DNA from 3 places in the Nioella aestuarii genome. Region 2 is predicted to be linked to each of the others. Evidence: riboswitches for the same ligand, from Rfam matches in the RefSeq annotation. Region 2 holds a riboswitch; each other region holds the start of a gene.
What was found. A riboswitch is a leader RNA that binds a small molecule or an ion and turns the genes downstream of it on or off. The one in region 2 is predicted to bind cobalamin.
Positions count from the first base shown of each region.

Region 1: it holds a riboswitch for cobalamin, as region 2 does, so the genes downstream of both, ACROHD_RS03860 (DUF1636 family protein) here and ACROHD_RS19945 (CbtB domain-containing protein) in region 2, are expected to answer to the same signal.
Region 3: it holds a riboswitch for cobalamin, as region 2 does, so the genes downstream of both, ACROHD_RS09135 (hypothetical protein) here and ACROHD_RS19945 (CbtB domain-containing protein) in region 2, are expected to answer to the same signal.

Region 1 covers NZ_JBPBBA010000004.1:1,842-6,658, forward strand. The annotation lists partial or broken gene cobN (cobaltochelatase subunit CobN) at 1-1,106, opposite strand, end outside; gene cobW (cobalamin biosynthesis protein CobW) at 1,116-2,150, opposite strand; gene ACROHD_RS03860 (DUF1636 family protein) at 2,154-2,540, opposite strand; cobalamin riboswitch at 2,626-2,853, opposite strand; gene cobO (cob(I)yrinic acid a,c-diamide adenosyltransferase) at 2,891-3,511, shown strand; gene ACROHD_RS03870 (cobyric acid synthase) at 3,656-4,817, opposite strand, start outside.
Region 2 covers NZ_JBPBBA010000060.1:2,589-7,405, reverse strand. The annotation lists gene ACROHD_RS19960 (cobyrinic acid a,c-diamide synthase CobB) at 1-898, shown strand, start outside; gene cobA (uroporphyrinogen-III C-methyltransferase) at 900-1,625, shown strand; gene ACROHD_RS19950 (DUF1636 family protein) at 1,618-1,941, shown strand; cobalamin riboswitch at 2,022-2,248, shown strand; gene ACROHD_RS19945 (CbtB domain-containing protein) at 2,285-2,455, shown strand; gene ACROHD_RS19940 (CbtA family protein) at 2,477-3,190, shown strand; gene cobF (precorrin-6A synthase (deacetylating)) at 3,250-4,011, shown strand; gene cuyA (D-cysteate sulfo-lyase) at 4,214-4,817, shown strand, end outside.
Region 3 covers NZ_JBPBBA010000012.1:12,567-17,383, forward strand. The annotation lists gene ACROHD_RS09125 (metal ABC transporter permease) at 1-557, shown strand, start outside; gene ACROHD_RS09130 (metal ABC transporter permease) at 554-1,471, shown strand; gene ACROHD_RS09135 (hypothetical protein) at 1,475-1,858, opposite strand; cobalamin riboswitch at 1,928-2,136, opposite strand; gene ACROHD_RS09140 (bifunctional folylpolyglutamate synthase/dihydrofolate synthase) at 2,416-3,696, opposite strand; gene accD (acetyl-CoA carboxylase, carboxyltransferase subunit beta) at 3,689-4,645, opposite strand; gene ACROHD_RS09150 (CPBP family intramembrane glutamic endopeptidase) at 4,717-4,817, opposite strand, start outside.

The DNA.
Region 1 (4,817 bases), on a different contig from region 2:
GTGGCGAGGCGATGCCAGCTGGCCACCCGGTCCACCACCTGCGCGATGCGGCCCTGATCCGCACGATGCGCGAAACGCGAATACTCAAGATCGGGATCCTTGCGGCCCGGCTGTTTGAAGCTGGCCACCCCGGCAAAGATGCGCCCGTCCACCTCTGGCAGCACCACATGCATGGCGAGGTCAGCGGGTGAAAGGCCCCGGTCGGCCCCGACCCAGTCCTTGCGCCGCGCGGTGGACAGGGCGATCTGGAACACTGGGCAGCCGGGTTCCGAAAGGGGTGACGGTTTGCCGTCAGCGCCTTGGGCGGAAAACGCAGTGGCGTTGATGATCGCGGCGGGAGACAGCTCAGTCAGTTTCTCCCGCACCCAGTCGGCGGCTGCGGGTTGTTTGAGGCTCGCCGCGAAGATGCCCACGGCGTCGAACCCCTTGGCCTCCAGTGCTGCGATCGTGGCATCCACAGGGTCGGTATCAGCAGCGGTCAGATAAGAGCGGTAGAAAGTGACGGGAACGAGCGGCTTTCCCGAAGGCTGGAAAGACCGCAGTACGCCGTCACCCGGACGGTAGAAGCCGAAATCCGGCACGGTCTTTTCGCCCACCACGGGGCCCGCATAGAGCCCGCCCGCCAGTGCCAGTTGCGCCAGCGCTGCGTGGGCGGCCACCGCCCCGCCCGCGTCGCATAGGTGCTGCAAACGGCGCAGGGTGGAAACCGGCAGGGTGGAAAGTTCGTCAAGGCGCGGATCGGGCCGGCCATCAGCGGGCAGGATCGCCAACGCCATGCCGGTGCGGTCGGCCAACTCTCGCAAGGTGGCGAGGCCATAGGGCCAGTAGCTTTCGCCGCCGATGAGCTTCACCAGAACCGCGCGTGTGCCCACCAGGGTCTGCTCGGCGTAGGTGTCGACCGACAGCGGATGTTTCAGGGCGACGAGATTGGCGAGCCGAACGCTCGGTTCGAACCCATGCGCCTTGGCACGCCCATAGCCAGCCGCGAATGCCCCTAGGTCGGAATCGGAAAAGGACAGCACCACTAGGTCTGCGGGGCTCTGCCCGAGATCCATGGGGGTGTCAGTTTCCTCCAACCCGTGGCTTTCGCGGAAGACGACATGCATCGGCCCGGCCTACCCCTCCAGCACGGCGCGGATGGCGGCGGGGTCTACGTGGTCATGCTCACCGATCACCACCAGTTGCGACCGGCGGGGCATATCGCCCCACGGACGGTCGAACTGGGTGCGCAGGCGTTCGCCCACGGCCTGAACCAGCAGTCGCATCGGTTTGCCCTTCACGGCGATATACCCTTTCACACGCAGCGCGTTCTGTTCCCGCGCCAGCCGCACGACTGCGGCCTCCAGCGCTTTCACGTCTTCTACCTCGTCCAGCTCGATCACCACGCTGTCAAAATCGTCATGTTCATGGTCATCCGCGCCGTCATGGTGGCTGGGGCGGGCATCGAGATCGTCCTCGGCCGCCGCTTCCAGCCCCAGCACGACGCGCGGGTCGATGACGCCCTCGGTCATTGGCAGGATCGAAACAGGGCGCGGCATCTCGGCTTCGATCACCGCGCGGGCCTTGGCCAGCCCCTCGTCGCCCGCAAGGTCTGCCTTGGACAGCAGGATGATGTCGGCGCAGGAAATCTGATCCTCGAAAACCTCGCCAAGCGGCGTGTCGTGGTCGAGGCTGTCATCGGCTTCTCGCTGTGCCTGAACGGCATCCACATCCGGCGCGAAGCGGCCTGCGGCCACGGCCTCGGCATCGGCCAGTGCGATGACGCCATCAACGGTGATGCGCGACCGGATCGCGGGCCAGTCGAAGGCTTTCAGCAGCGGCTTGGGCAGGGCCAATCCGCTGGTTTCGATCAGGATATGGTCGGGCGTTTCGGGCAGCGCCATCAGCGTCTCAATCGTTGGGATGAAATCGTCGGCCACGGTGCAGCAGATGCAGCCATTGGCCAGTTCCACGATGTTTTCCGCCGGGCAGTTTTCATCCGCGCAGGTCTTGAGAATATCGCCATCCACTCCTGCGGTGCCGAATTCATTGACCAGAACGGCCAGTCGCTTGCCCTGATTATTTGTCATCAGATGACGGATCAGCGTGGTTTTGCCCGCACCGAGAAAGCCGGTGATGACGGTAACGGGGATTTTGGAAAGCGATTGCATGGATCAGTCCTTGCTGTCTGGAGCCGAGAGCGGGGGGATGCGGGCGATGGATTGTTTGCGGAAGACCTCGGGCCGTTCGCGCCAGGGCACAAGACCATCGGTGGTGGCGGCATAAGCGCGAATACCCGCGAGGATCTGGTCGAGGTGATCTTCGGGATCGAGACGGCCATAGATATAGGTCCAGCGATCTGGCCCGCCTGTGATCGCCAGAGAGCAGCCGTTGGAACAGGCGGACAGGCATTCATTCCCGCGCAGGCGCACACCTTCGGGCAGGTCGGCGGATTTTAGTGCCTCGTGCAGGCGGTGGCCGGGGCGCGGTTCCTCTGGAACACGTTCACCATCCACCGTCTTGCGGCAGGTCGTGCAGACCGTGACTGTTACCTCGCCCATGCGCGGCCTCATCTGTTTTGGGACGATAGGGGGAACCAGCCTGGACAATCAGCCCGCAATGGCCGGCGCGACGCACCCCGGCCGCCCGTTACTCTTGTCGCTGGCAGGTCTCCCGGCTTGCGGATATCGGGGCACGGGCGGCCCCGGCGGCGTCTGGTCCTTCCCGGCATGGTTGCCAGTGGTTCCAGGGCCTTCTCCGGTCACGGTCGCGGGGGCGGCTGCGCTTCGGCAATGAACCCAGCAAGGTCGCAAAGCCTGTCGCATTCCCTCTTCGCCTGTTCTAGGAACAGGAACCAGCAGTTCCGCACCTGCGGCATGAGCCGCCCCGATGTCAAGCGAAGGATGAAGAAATGGCCGATACGCCGCTTTCGGATGAAGACCGCCACGCCCAGAAGATGGCCAAGAAAAAAGCCGCACGCGATAAGATCATGGCCACGAAAGAGGGCGAGAAGGGTCTGATCATCGTCCACACCGGGCCTGGCAAGGGGAAATCCTCCTCAGGGTTCGGGATGATTCTGCGCTGCATCGCCCATGAAATGCCCTGCGCCGTGGTTCAGTTCATCAAGGGCGCTTGGGACACCGGCGAGCGGCGGATTCTGGAAGGCAATTTCTCGGACCTTTGCCAGTTTCACGCCATGGGCGAGGGATTCACCTGGGAAACCCAGGACAAAAGCCGCGATATCGCCATGGCCGCGAAGGGTTGGGAAAAGGCGAAAGAGCTGATCCGCGACCTAGACATCAAGATGGTGCTGCTCGATGAGATCAATATCGCGCTGCGCTATGACTATCTGGATATCGCCGAGGTCGTGCGCTTTCTCAGCGAAGAGAAACCACCGATGACGCATGTGGTGCTGACCGGTCGGAACGCCAAGGAAGAGCTGATCGAGATCGCTGATCTGGTGACTGAAATGACGCTGGTCAAGCATCCGTTCCGGTCCGGGATCAAAGGGCAAAAGGGCGTGGAATTCTAAGAACTGTTTGACTGCGCTTCGCGCGTCGACCGGCGCGCCCGTTCCGGGCGCGCATGTGGGGGCACTGCCCCCGCCGTCTTTCTGGCGGCGCCATAGCGACATTGCCTGCAGAGTGCAGCCAGAGAGACCGCACCCTATGCCGTGTCAATGCGCAAGCGCCAGCAGCCCGTCCAGATCCAGATGTTGCTCCATATGCGCCGCCAGTGCATCGAGCGTGTCCTCTACCACCCGTCCGTAAGACAATGGCCCGGCAGTCACCCCGAACCCGTCCAGAAAAGCGCGCCGGAACCCGTCTTCCACGAACATTCCGTGCAGGTAGCTGCCCTGAACGCGCGCATCTGCGGATCGCGCTCCCTCGGCGTTGCCGCTCACCCGTGCGAAGGGGCGCGCGCGGTCTGGTCCATCCGTCCGTCCGATATGGATCTCATAGCCCTTCATCCCTGCTCCGGTGGCTTCATGGGTGGCATCGACACGGGTCAGGCTCTTGTCTCCGGTCATGATGGTTTCGACGTCCAAAAGCCCGAGACCTTCTGTGGAGCCGGCCGCGCCCTCGATCCCGTCAGGATCGTGAACGACGCGACCCAGCATCTGGTATCCACCGCAGATCCCCAGAATGTGCCCACCCCGGCGCCAATGTGCCAACAGGTCCACGTCCCAACCTTGCGCACGCAAAAAGGCCATGTCGCCGCGTGTGGACTTGCTGCCGGGGATAATCACCAAATCGGTCTCGGCAGGGATAACCTCGCCCGCCCGAACCATGGTCAGCGACACGCCCGGTTCTTGTGCCAGAGGGTCGAGATCGTCGAAATTCGCGATCCGGCTGAGCGCGAGGCAAGCCACCTTCAGCCCCTCGCCAAAGCCGCCCTTGGGCAGGTCGAGGGCATCCTCGGCGGGCAATTTTGAGGCCTCTGAGAAGAAGGGTAGCACCCCATAGCCGCGCCAGCCCGTGCGCGCCTCTATCAGCGCATAGCCGTCGTCGAACAACCGCACATCGCCGCGGAACTTGTTGATCAGGAAACCCTTGATCAGCGCCTCGTCACCCGGATCGAGAACGGCCTGTGTTCCGACCATCTGGGCAATCACGCCGCCTCGGTCGATATCCCCGGCCAGTACCACCGGCACATTCGCAGCGGCGGCAAAGCCCATATTGGCGATATCACCCGCGCGCAGGTTTACCTCTGCCGGGCTGCCCGCGCCCTCCACGATCACCAGATCGTGCCGTGCCTTCAGGCGATTGAAGCTGTCCAGAACCGGCGTCATCAGCTGCGGTTTCAGGGCCGCGTAGTCCCGTGCCTTCACCGTGGTC
Region 2 (4,817 bases):
CGCACTGATGCGGCCCGATGTGCGTATTGCAGGGGTTGTTCTCAATCGCGTCGCCTCGCCCCGGCATGAGGCAATGCTGCGGGCAGGCATGTCGGAAGTGGGGATCGAAGTGCTCGGCACCCTGCCCCGGCAAAAAGAGATCGAGATGCCCTCGCGCCATCTGGGCCTCGTGCAGGCAGGCGAACAGGCAGAGATGCCGCGCATTCTGGACACGGCGGCGCGGTTCGTGGCTGAGAACGTGAACCTGGACCGGATGTTGGAGATCGCGGCTGAAACGACGATGACCGGTCACACCGCTTCAATTGCGCCGCCCGGCCAGCGCATCGCCTTGGCGCGCGATGGAGCGTTTTCTTTCGTCTATCCGCATCAGCTTGATGGCTGGCGGCGGGCGGGGGCCGAAATTCTGCCCTTCTCGCCGTTGAATGACGAAGCCCCCGATGAGAGCGCCGATATTTGCTGGCTGCCCGGCGGGTATCCGGAGCTACATGCGGGGCAATTGGCAGCCGCAACGCATTTCCGCGCCGGCCTGCGATCCTTCGCAGAAACCCGTCCGGTGCACGGCGAATGCGGTGGCTACATGGCCATGGGCAGCGCACTTGTGGACAAGGAGGGCACGCATCACGAAATGGCGGGCCTCCTAGGCCTCGTGACCTCGTATGAGAAGCGCAAGATGCATCTGGGCTATCGGTTGGCGACACTTCAAGCCGCCATGCCCGGCCACGCGGCGGGTGCGCGCCTGCGGGGCCATGAGTTCCATTATTCTACCATTCTTGACCAGCCAGATGCACCGCTGGCAGAGGTGGTCGACGCGGGCGGCGCAGCAGTGCCCGAGACCGGGTCTCGCCGGGGCCACGCCACCGGCACCTTCTTCCACCTGATCGCGGAGGCCACGCGGTAACATGACCGGCTTCGTCAGTTTCGTTTCCTCTGGCCCGGGCGACCCCGAGTTGCTGACACTAAAGGCCGTGGACCGGTTGAACCGCGCCGATGCCGTGCTGTTCGACGATCTCAGCTCAGGCCCCATCCTGACCCATGCGCGGCAGGATGCAGACCTGGTCGGGGTGGGGAAACGTGCTGGTCGCCCCTCGCCCAAACAGGATCACGTAAGTCGCCTTCTGGTCGACTATGCCAAGACCGGGCAACGGATCGTGCGGCTGAAATCCGGCGATTCCGGCATATTCGGACGGCTTGAGGAAGAAATCACCGCGCTGCGTGCCGAAGGCATCCCCTACGAAATCATTCCCGGCGTCACCTCTGCTTCTGCCGCAGCTGCCGCCGCGGGCATTCCGCTGACGCGCCGACTGACGGCGCGCCGGGTGCAGTTCGTGACCGGCCATGACGTGACCGGGGCGCTGCCCGAAGGGCTGGACCTTGCGGCCCTTGCGGATCCCGGGGCGACCACCGTGGTTTATATGGGCAAGCGCACCTTTGCGGCGCTGGTGGAACAGCTAGTCGCCAAGGGCCTGCCCGCCGACACGCCCGCGCTGTTTGCCGAAAGCGTCTCAACCGAGGATCAGCGACTGACCCGGTCGACGGTGACAGAGCTGGCGGCCACGCTGATGACATCCGACAGCAAGCTGCCGGGCCTCATCCTTTACGGTCCGCTGGCTGATGGCGATGTCTGAGATCACGCTGACCGTCTGCACCACCTGTGTGCTTGGCGCATCGGGTTTTGCAGACCGGCTGCACGCGGCTCTGCCTGCTGAGCCCACTGCGAAGGTCAATACCGTGGACTGCATGTCAGGCTGCCCGCGCCCCTCAACCCTGTCTGTACGCGCACCGGGAAAAACCGCCTATCTCTTTGGAGATCTGACCGAGGCGGACCTGCCTCTGATCCTGGCATTCCTGCCGCTTTACGCCGACTCGGTTGACGGCAATTTCGCGGATGCCCGCGTGATCGGGGATCTGCGGCTCAAGGCCATTGCCCGCATTCCTGGCTAAGGCGTAGTTTTTCCCGCCGAGGTCGTTTTCATGCGCAAGCAGGCGTGTTTTGCGCATTGACCCGGCAAGTCCCCAAACGGCATAGTGATGATGTGGTGTCCCAATGGTGCAAAGCATCGGGGCTGAAACGGGAACGGGGAAAGGGCGGACCAAGTTGCGGCGCCCAAAGCCCCGACCGCCCCCGCGACTGTGAGCGGCGAGCGGCCTTTCGTTAACCCACTGCCGGGGCACTGTGGCGCCGGTGGGAAGGGGAAAGGCTCGGCTGTGACCCGTGAGTCAGGAGACCGGCCACGCGAAGTGAAACCAGAAATGCCGTCGGGTGTGACGGCAAGGAGAAAAGAAAATGTCGCAACTGATTGCCACCGGCTCCGCCACGCAGTCCAAGGTCCTCAGCATCCTGTTCGTCGCGCTTCTGGGCGCGGGCGTCCTGTTCCTTGCAGGTCACGCGCAATCCGCTGTGCTGCACGACGCCGCCCATGACATGCGCCATGCAACGGGCTTCCCCTGCCACTAAGGCAGCGGCACGTTACATCCCATGATGATGCGTATGCTGGCCGGCGGGCTGATCGCCGGCTTTGCAGCAGGGCTGTTTGCAGCCGTGCTGCATTTCGCGTTCGTGCAGGAGATCATCCTGCACGCTGAACTTTATGAATCCGGCGAACTTGTCCATTTCGGGGAACCGATGGCTCATGGCACAGAAGCGGGGCACGATGATCACAGCGGTCATGGCGAAGCGGCTGAAGGCTCTGCCCTTACCCGCAACCTGCTGACCGTTCTGTTCACCGGGCTCATCTATGCGGGCTACGGGCTTGTGCTTGTGGCGGGGTATCATGTGGCGGGCCTCTTTGGCCGCACGATCACGCCGCAAGAGGGTGTCCTGTGGGGCATCGCAGGCTTTGCGACGTTCCAGCTGGCCCCGGCAATGGGCCTGGCCCCGGAACTGCCCGGTGCCATCGGCGCGGATATCACCCTGCGCCAGTACTGGTGGTTGGGCACGGTCGTGGCGACCGCTGGCGGGCTGGCCCTGATCGCCTATAGCCGTGGTGTGCTGACCGTGATTGCAGGGGCCACGCTGGTTGCCCTGCCCCATGCCATAGGTGCCCCGGTTCTGGACGAGTATTTCGGCTATGCTCCACCCGAACTGGCCGCCGAGTTCTCGGCCCGGGTTCTGGGTGTCGCGCTGGCTGTCTGGGCTCTGCTCGGATGGTTAACCGCCCGCTTTGCGGCCCCGGAACCGGACGCGGCCTGATCCGCTGGACAACCCCTATGCCCTCCGCTACCCCCGGGGGGCATTTTCATGAGGCCCCCATGATCGCGCTTGACCTTATCGGCATCGGCACCGGCAACCCGCGTCATCTGACGCTTCAGGCGATTGACGCAATCAACGCGGCCGACCTGATCCTGATCCCCACGAAAGGGGCTGACAAGGATGACCTCGCGGGCCTGCGTCGCCAGATCTGCGCCGATTTGCTGACCAACCCGGCAACGAACGTGGTGGAATTCGCCCTGCCCAAGCGCGATCCATCGATTGCCGATTACCGCGCGCGCGTGGACGCCTGGCACGACGCGATAGCGGAAATCTGGGCGGAAAACATTCGCGCGCATCTGGGTCAGGGGACCCGCGTGGCCTTCCTCGTCTGGGGCGATCCGTCACTATATGATTCCACGCTTCGGATCGCGGAAAGAGTAGCCCGATTGCTGCCGCTTGAAACACGCATGATCCCCGGCATCACCTCGATCCAGGCGCTGACCGCAGCCCACGCCATTCCGCTCAACGAGATCAATGGGCCTGTTGTGGTCACCACTGGCCGTCAGATCCGCGACAACGGCTTTCCGGAAGGAACGGATACCGCCGTGGTGATGCTGGATGGTGAATTGAGCTTTCGCGGCCTAGCCTCTGAAGGGCTGCATATCTGGTGGACGGGCTATGCCGGGATGGAGAATGAGATATCCCTGTCCGGCCCCGTTGCTGACATTTCAGATGCGATTGTCACCGCACGTTCTGAAGCCCGAACCACCCATGGCTGGATCATGGACATATACCTTCTGCGCCGAAGACCCATCGTTTGAGCGGAGCGCGAGAACGGCCTTGCAAGGCCGTTGAAAGGCCTTTGCAAAGGCCTTGCCCCGCGCAAGTTAAGAGCTCTGGAAACCAACCTTAAGTTACGCGAAACCTAAGCGAAACAAACCCCTTACGCGCCTCAGATCGCTCTGGACGCCACGTCGGAGACAGCGTTAGGCTCCGCTTCGAACCCCTGTATCGGAGCCGCCCATGCATCTCGCCCGTTTCCCCCGCCTACACCTCGCGCACCTGCCCACGCCGCTGGAGCCCATGCCGCGCCTGTCCAAGGAACTGGGCTGTGAGATTTGGATCAAGCGCGACGACTGCACGGGGATGAGCACCGGCGGCAACAAAACCCGCAAGCTGGAGTTTCTGATGGCCGAGGCCGTCGAGATGGGCGCCGATATGGTGATGACCCAGGGCGCTACACAGACCAATCATGGCCGCCAGACCGCAGCCTTCGCCGCCAAGCTCGGCATGGGTTGTCACATCCTTCTGGAAGACCGCACCGGCTACAATAACGAGAACTACAACGCCAATGGCAATGTGCTGCTCGACCATCTGCACGGCGCAACGACAGAGAAATTTCCCAGCGGCACCGACATGCCCGCCGAAATGGAAAAAGCCGCCGAGGCCGAACGCGCAAAGGGCAAAACCGTCTATGTCATTCCCGGCGGCGGGTCGAACCCGACCGGCGCGCTTGGCTATGTGAACTGCGCCTTCGAATTGGTGGGCCAGGCCAATGACCGCGGGCTGGTCATCGACCGGGTGGTGCACGCGACGGGATCCTCGGGAACTCAGGCGGGGCTGGTCA
Region 3 (4,817 bases), on a different contig from region 2:
CCCTATTGATCATCCCGCCGGTGACCGCGAGGTTCTGGACAGATCGAACGGAACGGGTCTGGCTATTGTCCGGGATCATAGGTGGAGTTTCGGGCTTTGTCGGCGCTGCGATATCGGCCTCGGCCCCGGCCTTGCCTACCGGCCCGATCATCGTGCTGACCGGATTTGCCGTCTTCGCGTTGTCATTGTTCCTTGCCCCCAACCGGGGTGTGCTGGCCGCGATACTGCGCCATGTCGCGTTTCAGCGCCGCGTGCATGTGCGGCAGGGGCTGTTGGCATTGGCTCAGGGGCAACCAATTTATGAACGATATACGATCCGGCTGCTGCACCGTGCGGGCCTGTCGCGGGCTGATGGGGTGGCAACGGATGCGGGACGTGCGCGGGCCTCAAAGGCGCTTCTCGATGAAAAACGGTGGGAGATCCTGCGCGCCATGCCCGATCAAGAGGCGGCAGCCGCGCTCTATGATGGGATTCGCCCGATTGATACCGTCGTGACACAAGACCAACTGGCCGAAATAGACACGCATCTGGCCGCCCCGCAGGAGGTTCCGGCATGAGCGGATCAGAGTTCGTCCCCCTCAGCCTGACACCGATCCTGATCGGTACCTTTGCCGCAATTGCCTGTGCGCTGCCCGGCAACTTCCTTGTTCTCAGACGGCAGGCGCTGATTGGGGATGCGATATCCCATGTGGTGCTGCCGGGAATCGTGGTGGCCTTTCTGATCACCGGTACCGTTGCGACCTGGCCCATGATGATCGGAGCCGCTGCTGCGGCACTTCTGGCCGTGCTGCTGATCGAGTCCATACGGCGCCTCGGTGGGATCGAGCCCGGCGCGGCCATGGGCGTGGTCTTTACAACCATGTTTGCCGGGGGTGTGTTGTTGTTGGAGCGGTCCGATACGTCCAGCGTGCATCTGGATGTGGAACACGCGTTGATGGGAAATCTGGAAAGCCTGATCTGGCTGGATGCCTATGGCTGGGAATCGCTGCTTGATCCCGTGGCTCTGGCCGGGTTGCCGCCAGAGCTGATCCGCATTTCTCTGACGCTGATCGCTGTGGTCTTCTTTGTTTGGCTTTTCTGGCGGCCATTGAAGATTTCCACGTTCGATGAAGGCTTTGCGCGTGTCATGGGGATGCCCACGAACGTGATCGGGATGGCGCTTGTCGGGGTTTCGGCGCTGGCGGCGGTGGCAGCGTTTGATGCGGTTGGGTCGATCATCGTGATCGCTATGTTCATTTGCCCACCTGCCGCTGCCCGGCTGATGACCAATCGCTTGGGTGCGCAGGTGGGGTGGAGCGTGGTTTTCGCCACATTGTCAGCCGTGCTTGGCTATGTGTTGGCAGGTTATGGCCCGCTTTGGCTGGGTGCGCAGGATTCTGTCAGCGCGGCGGGAATGATCGCCACGGTATCGGGGGTGATCCTTGTCGTGGCCGCGCTGTTAGGGCCCGAGCGGGGTGGTGCGCTGGCCTGAGGCTCAGATCTGGGATGGGCGCTGTGCCGGGCGATCGACGCGATGCCCGACAATCATGGCCCTGGGAAACGGGCCGTTGCCTATGGGACCATCGGTGAAGAACGCCGTAGCAAACTGGTTGAGATCGTCTGGGTCCGTATCCTCGGGAACCCCGCAAAAGACACGAAACCCCCTTTTACAGAGACTATACACAACACCGCAGCCTTGCCCGCAATCGCCATGCAACCTGCCATGGCCGGACATCTCGAAGTCGTCTGACAAAGCCCGATCCCCGGCGCTCAGTGCTGCAGAAAACTGCCGCGCGAGCGTTAGTCCGACGGCGCAGGGCTGGCCAGTTTTCGGGCAGGTGGTGCAGCTATAGGTATAGCCGTTTTCGGTCATGATCATCGCGCCCTCCGCGCTGGGGATCAGACGGGTCGGGAGGGCCGAAAACCCCCACGAAGGACACCCCGCCTTCAGGTTTCTACGATGATGGCAGGTCTCCTGACTCGCGGGTCATTGCGGTCCCCGGCCTTCCCGGCTCGTCCTTGAACCAGTGGCGCGGATGGGGGCGCTTTCCGCTTACAGTTGCGGGGGCAGTTGCGGCATTGGGGAGACCCCGCACCGCATTCCCTTTTCATCCCTTTGGCTCTGGGCCGCAGGGAACCATCGGGGTCACATTGCGCAGGATGGCGCGCGCGGTCAATGGGGGGAAAGCATGGGGTGCCGCGCGTGCGCCATGCGTACTCCCCCTGAACACCCCCTGCTCAGACAAAAGCTGGTTTCGCCGACTGCGTCGTCGACCCGTGAGCGGCCCTTCTCAACCCCCGGCTTGCGCCGGAGGCCTCAAAGAGCCGCGTTGCCACGGGATATCGGTGAAGGCGGTTTGCTGTAACAGCTGTCTGATCCACTTGAGGGGGCGGGATGCTTCCGGCGGGAGTATTGGAGCCAAGAAGAAGGGGTAGTCAGCCGTTCGTCTGAAGGATCACGCCCGCGAGGTAGAGGGAGCCGCAGATGAGCACGCGGGTGCCGGGAGACTCTGCAAGGATCGCCGAGAGGGCGGATTGCACGTCTTCGGCGGTTGCCGCGCGCAGCCCGGCGGCGCGGGCCTTGGCGACGGTGTCTTCGGCAGAGAGCGTCGCGGCCTGACCGGGGATGGATACCGCATGAAGGCCGCCCGCCACCCCGGCCAGCGGGCGCATGAAGCCGCCGACATCCTTGGTGTTCAGCATTCCGCAAATGAGATGCGTGGGTTTCGCCGGCAGGCGTGAAAGCGATTCGACGATGGCCAGCGCGGCGGCGGGGTTGTGGCCGCCATCGAGCCAGAGCTCGGACCCGGCGGCATTTGCCATATCCACAAGTGGGCCGGTCTTCAGGCGCTGCATCCGGGCGGGCCATTCGGCCCGGGTCACGGCGGCTTCGCAAATGGCTTCATCGAAGCCAAGGTGGCGAAGGGTTGCGAGGACCGCGCCAGCGTTCATCACCTGATGGGCCCCGACAAGATTGGGCAGAGGCAAATCGAGAAGCCCGGTTTCGTCCTGGAACACCAGCCGCCCACGTTCTTCCCACACATGCCAGTGCTGGCCATGGACCAACAGCGGTGCGCCATGGCGAGCGGCGCGGGCTTCGATCACTTCCAGCGCCTCATCCGGCTGCGGGCCGACGACGCAGGGTACGCCGCGTTTTATGATCCCGGCCTTTTCACCTGCGATCTCGGCAATCGTCTCACCAAGGTATTGCTGATGGTCAAGATCGACCGGCGTAATGATCGTCAGTCGGGGTTGGTCCACCACGTTCGTGGCATCGAGCCGCCCGCCAAGACCGGTTTCCAGCAAGGTCCAGTCAGCGTGCACCCGGGTGAAGGCCAGCAGCGCGGCGGCGGTCGTGATTTCGAAATAGGTGATAGAATCGGGGCCGTTGGCGGCGAGGCATTCGTCGAGAATGTCGCTGAGAAGGTCTTCGTCGATCAGATCCCCCGCCAGCCGGATACGCTCGTGAAACCGCGCAAGATGCGGCGAGGTATAGACATGGGCGGCTTGACCGGCGGCCTCGATCCCTGCGCGCAGCATGGCGAGGGTGGACCCTTTGCCATTGGTGCCTGCGACATGGATGACAGGGGGCAACTTCGCCTCGGGATGGCCGAGCGCGGCCAGAAGCCGGTGCATTCGGTCCAGCGTCAGGTCGATGATTTTCGGGTGCAGCGACATCATCCGGTCAAGGAGGATGTCGGAACGGGCCTCAGCCATTCTTGTCGGCAGCCTCTTGAGTCGGTGCTGCGGGCACCTGTGCGTCGCTTTCGGCCTGCGCTTCGGGTTCCGGTGCGGGAAGGTCGCCCTTCACGGCCGGGGGCTGGCCGGTCAACATGCGCAGGATGGTCACAAGCTCATCCTTCATGTTCTTGCGATGAGTCACGCGGTCCAGCATACCGTGATCCAGCAGGTATTCGGACCGCTGGAAGCCTTCGGGCAGCGTTTCGCGGATGGTCTGTTCAATGACGCGGGGACCGGCGAAGCAGATAAGCGCATTGGGCTCAGCGATCTGAACATCACCGAGCATGGCATAGGAGGCCGTGACCCCACCGGTGGTCGGATGGGTCAGCACGACGATGTAAGGCAGGCCGGCCTCTTTAAGCATCTGCACGGCGACGGTGGTACGCGGCATCTGGATAAGGCTTAGGATGCCTTCCTGCATGCGGGCGCCACCTGCGGCGGAAAAGAGGACCAGCGGCAGTTGCCGTTCCACAGCGCGTTCGGCGGCGGCGATGATCGCGTTGCCCACATACATGCCCATTGACCCGCCCATGAAGGTGAAGTCCTGCCCGGCGGCGACGATGCGGGTGCGGCCCACTTCGCCTTCTGCGACCAGCATCGCCTCGAACTCTCCGGTGCCCTTCTGGGCAGCCTTCATGCGGTCGGGGTATTTCTTCTGATCGCGGAAATGCAGCGGGTCGGGGACCGGGACGGGTATTTGCACCTCTGAGAACACGCCGCCGTCAAACAGCGCTTCGAACCGGGCGCGCGGGGTGATCGGCATATGGTGATCGCAGCCGGTGCAGACGTTCAGGTTATCAGACAGCTCCCGGTGGAACAGCATCGTCCCGCATTCGGCGCACTTGGTCCAAAGGTTCTCGGGCACCTCGCGGCGGGAAAAGAGCGAGTTGATCCGGGGGCGGACGTAATTGGTGATCCAGTTCATGAGCTGTCCGTTTCTGCGACCGTCTGCGACCAGATATGACGCGCGGACGGGAAATGCAATTGCAGCGTGGCCTAAAGGCCCGTCTTTGCAAGCGCAAAGCGGATGGCGGCCCAGATGACGACCGTGGTGGCCATGTCGCGCAGCAGCAAGGGCACAAGCGTCTCTGTGTCGG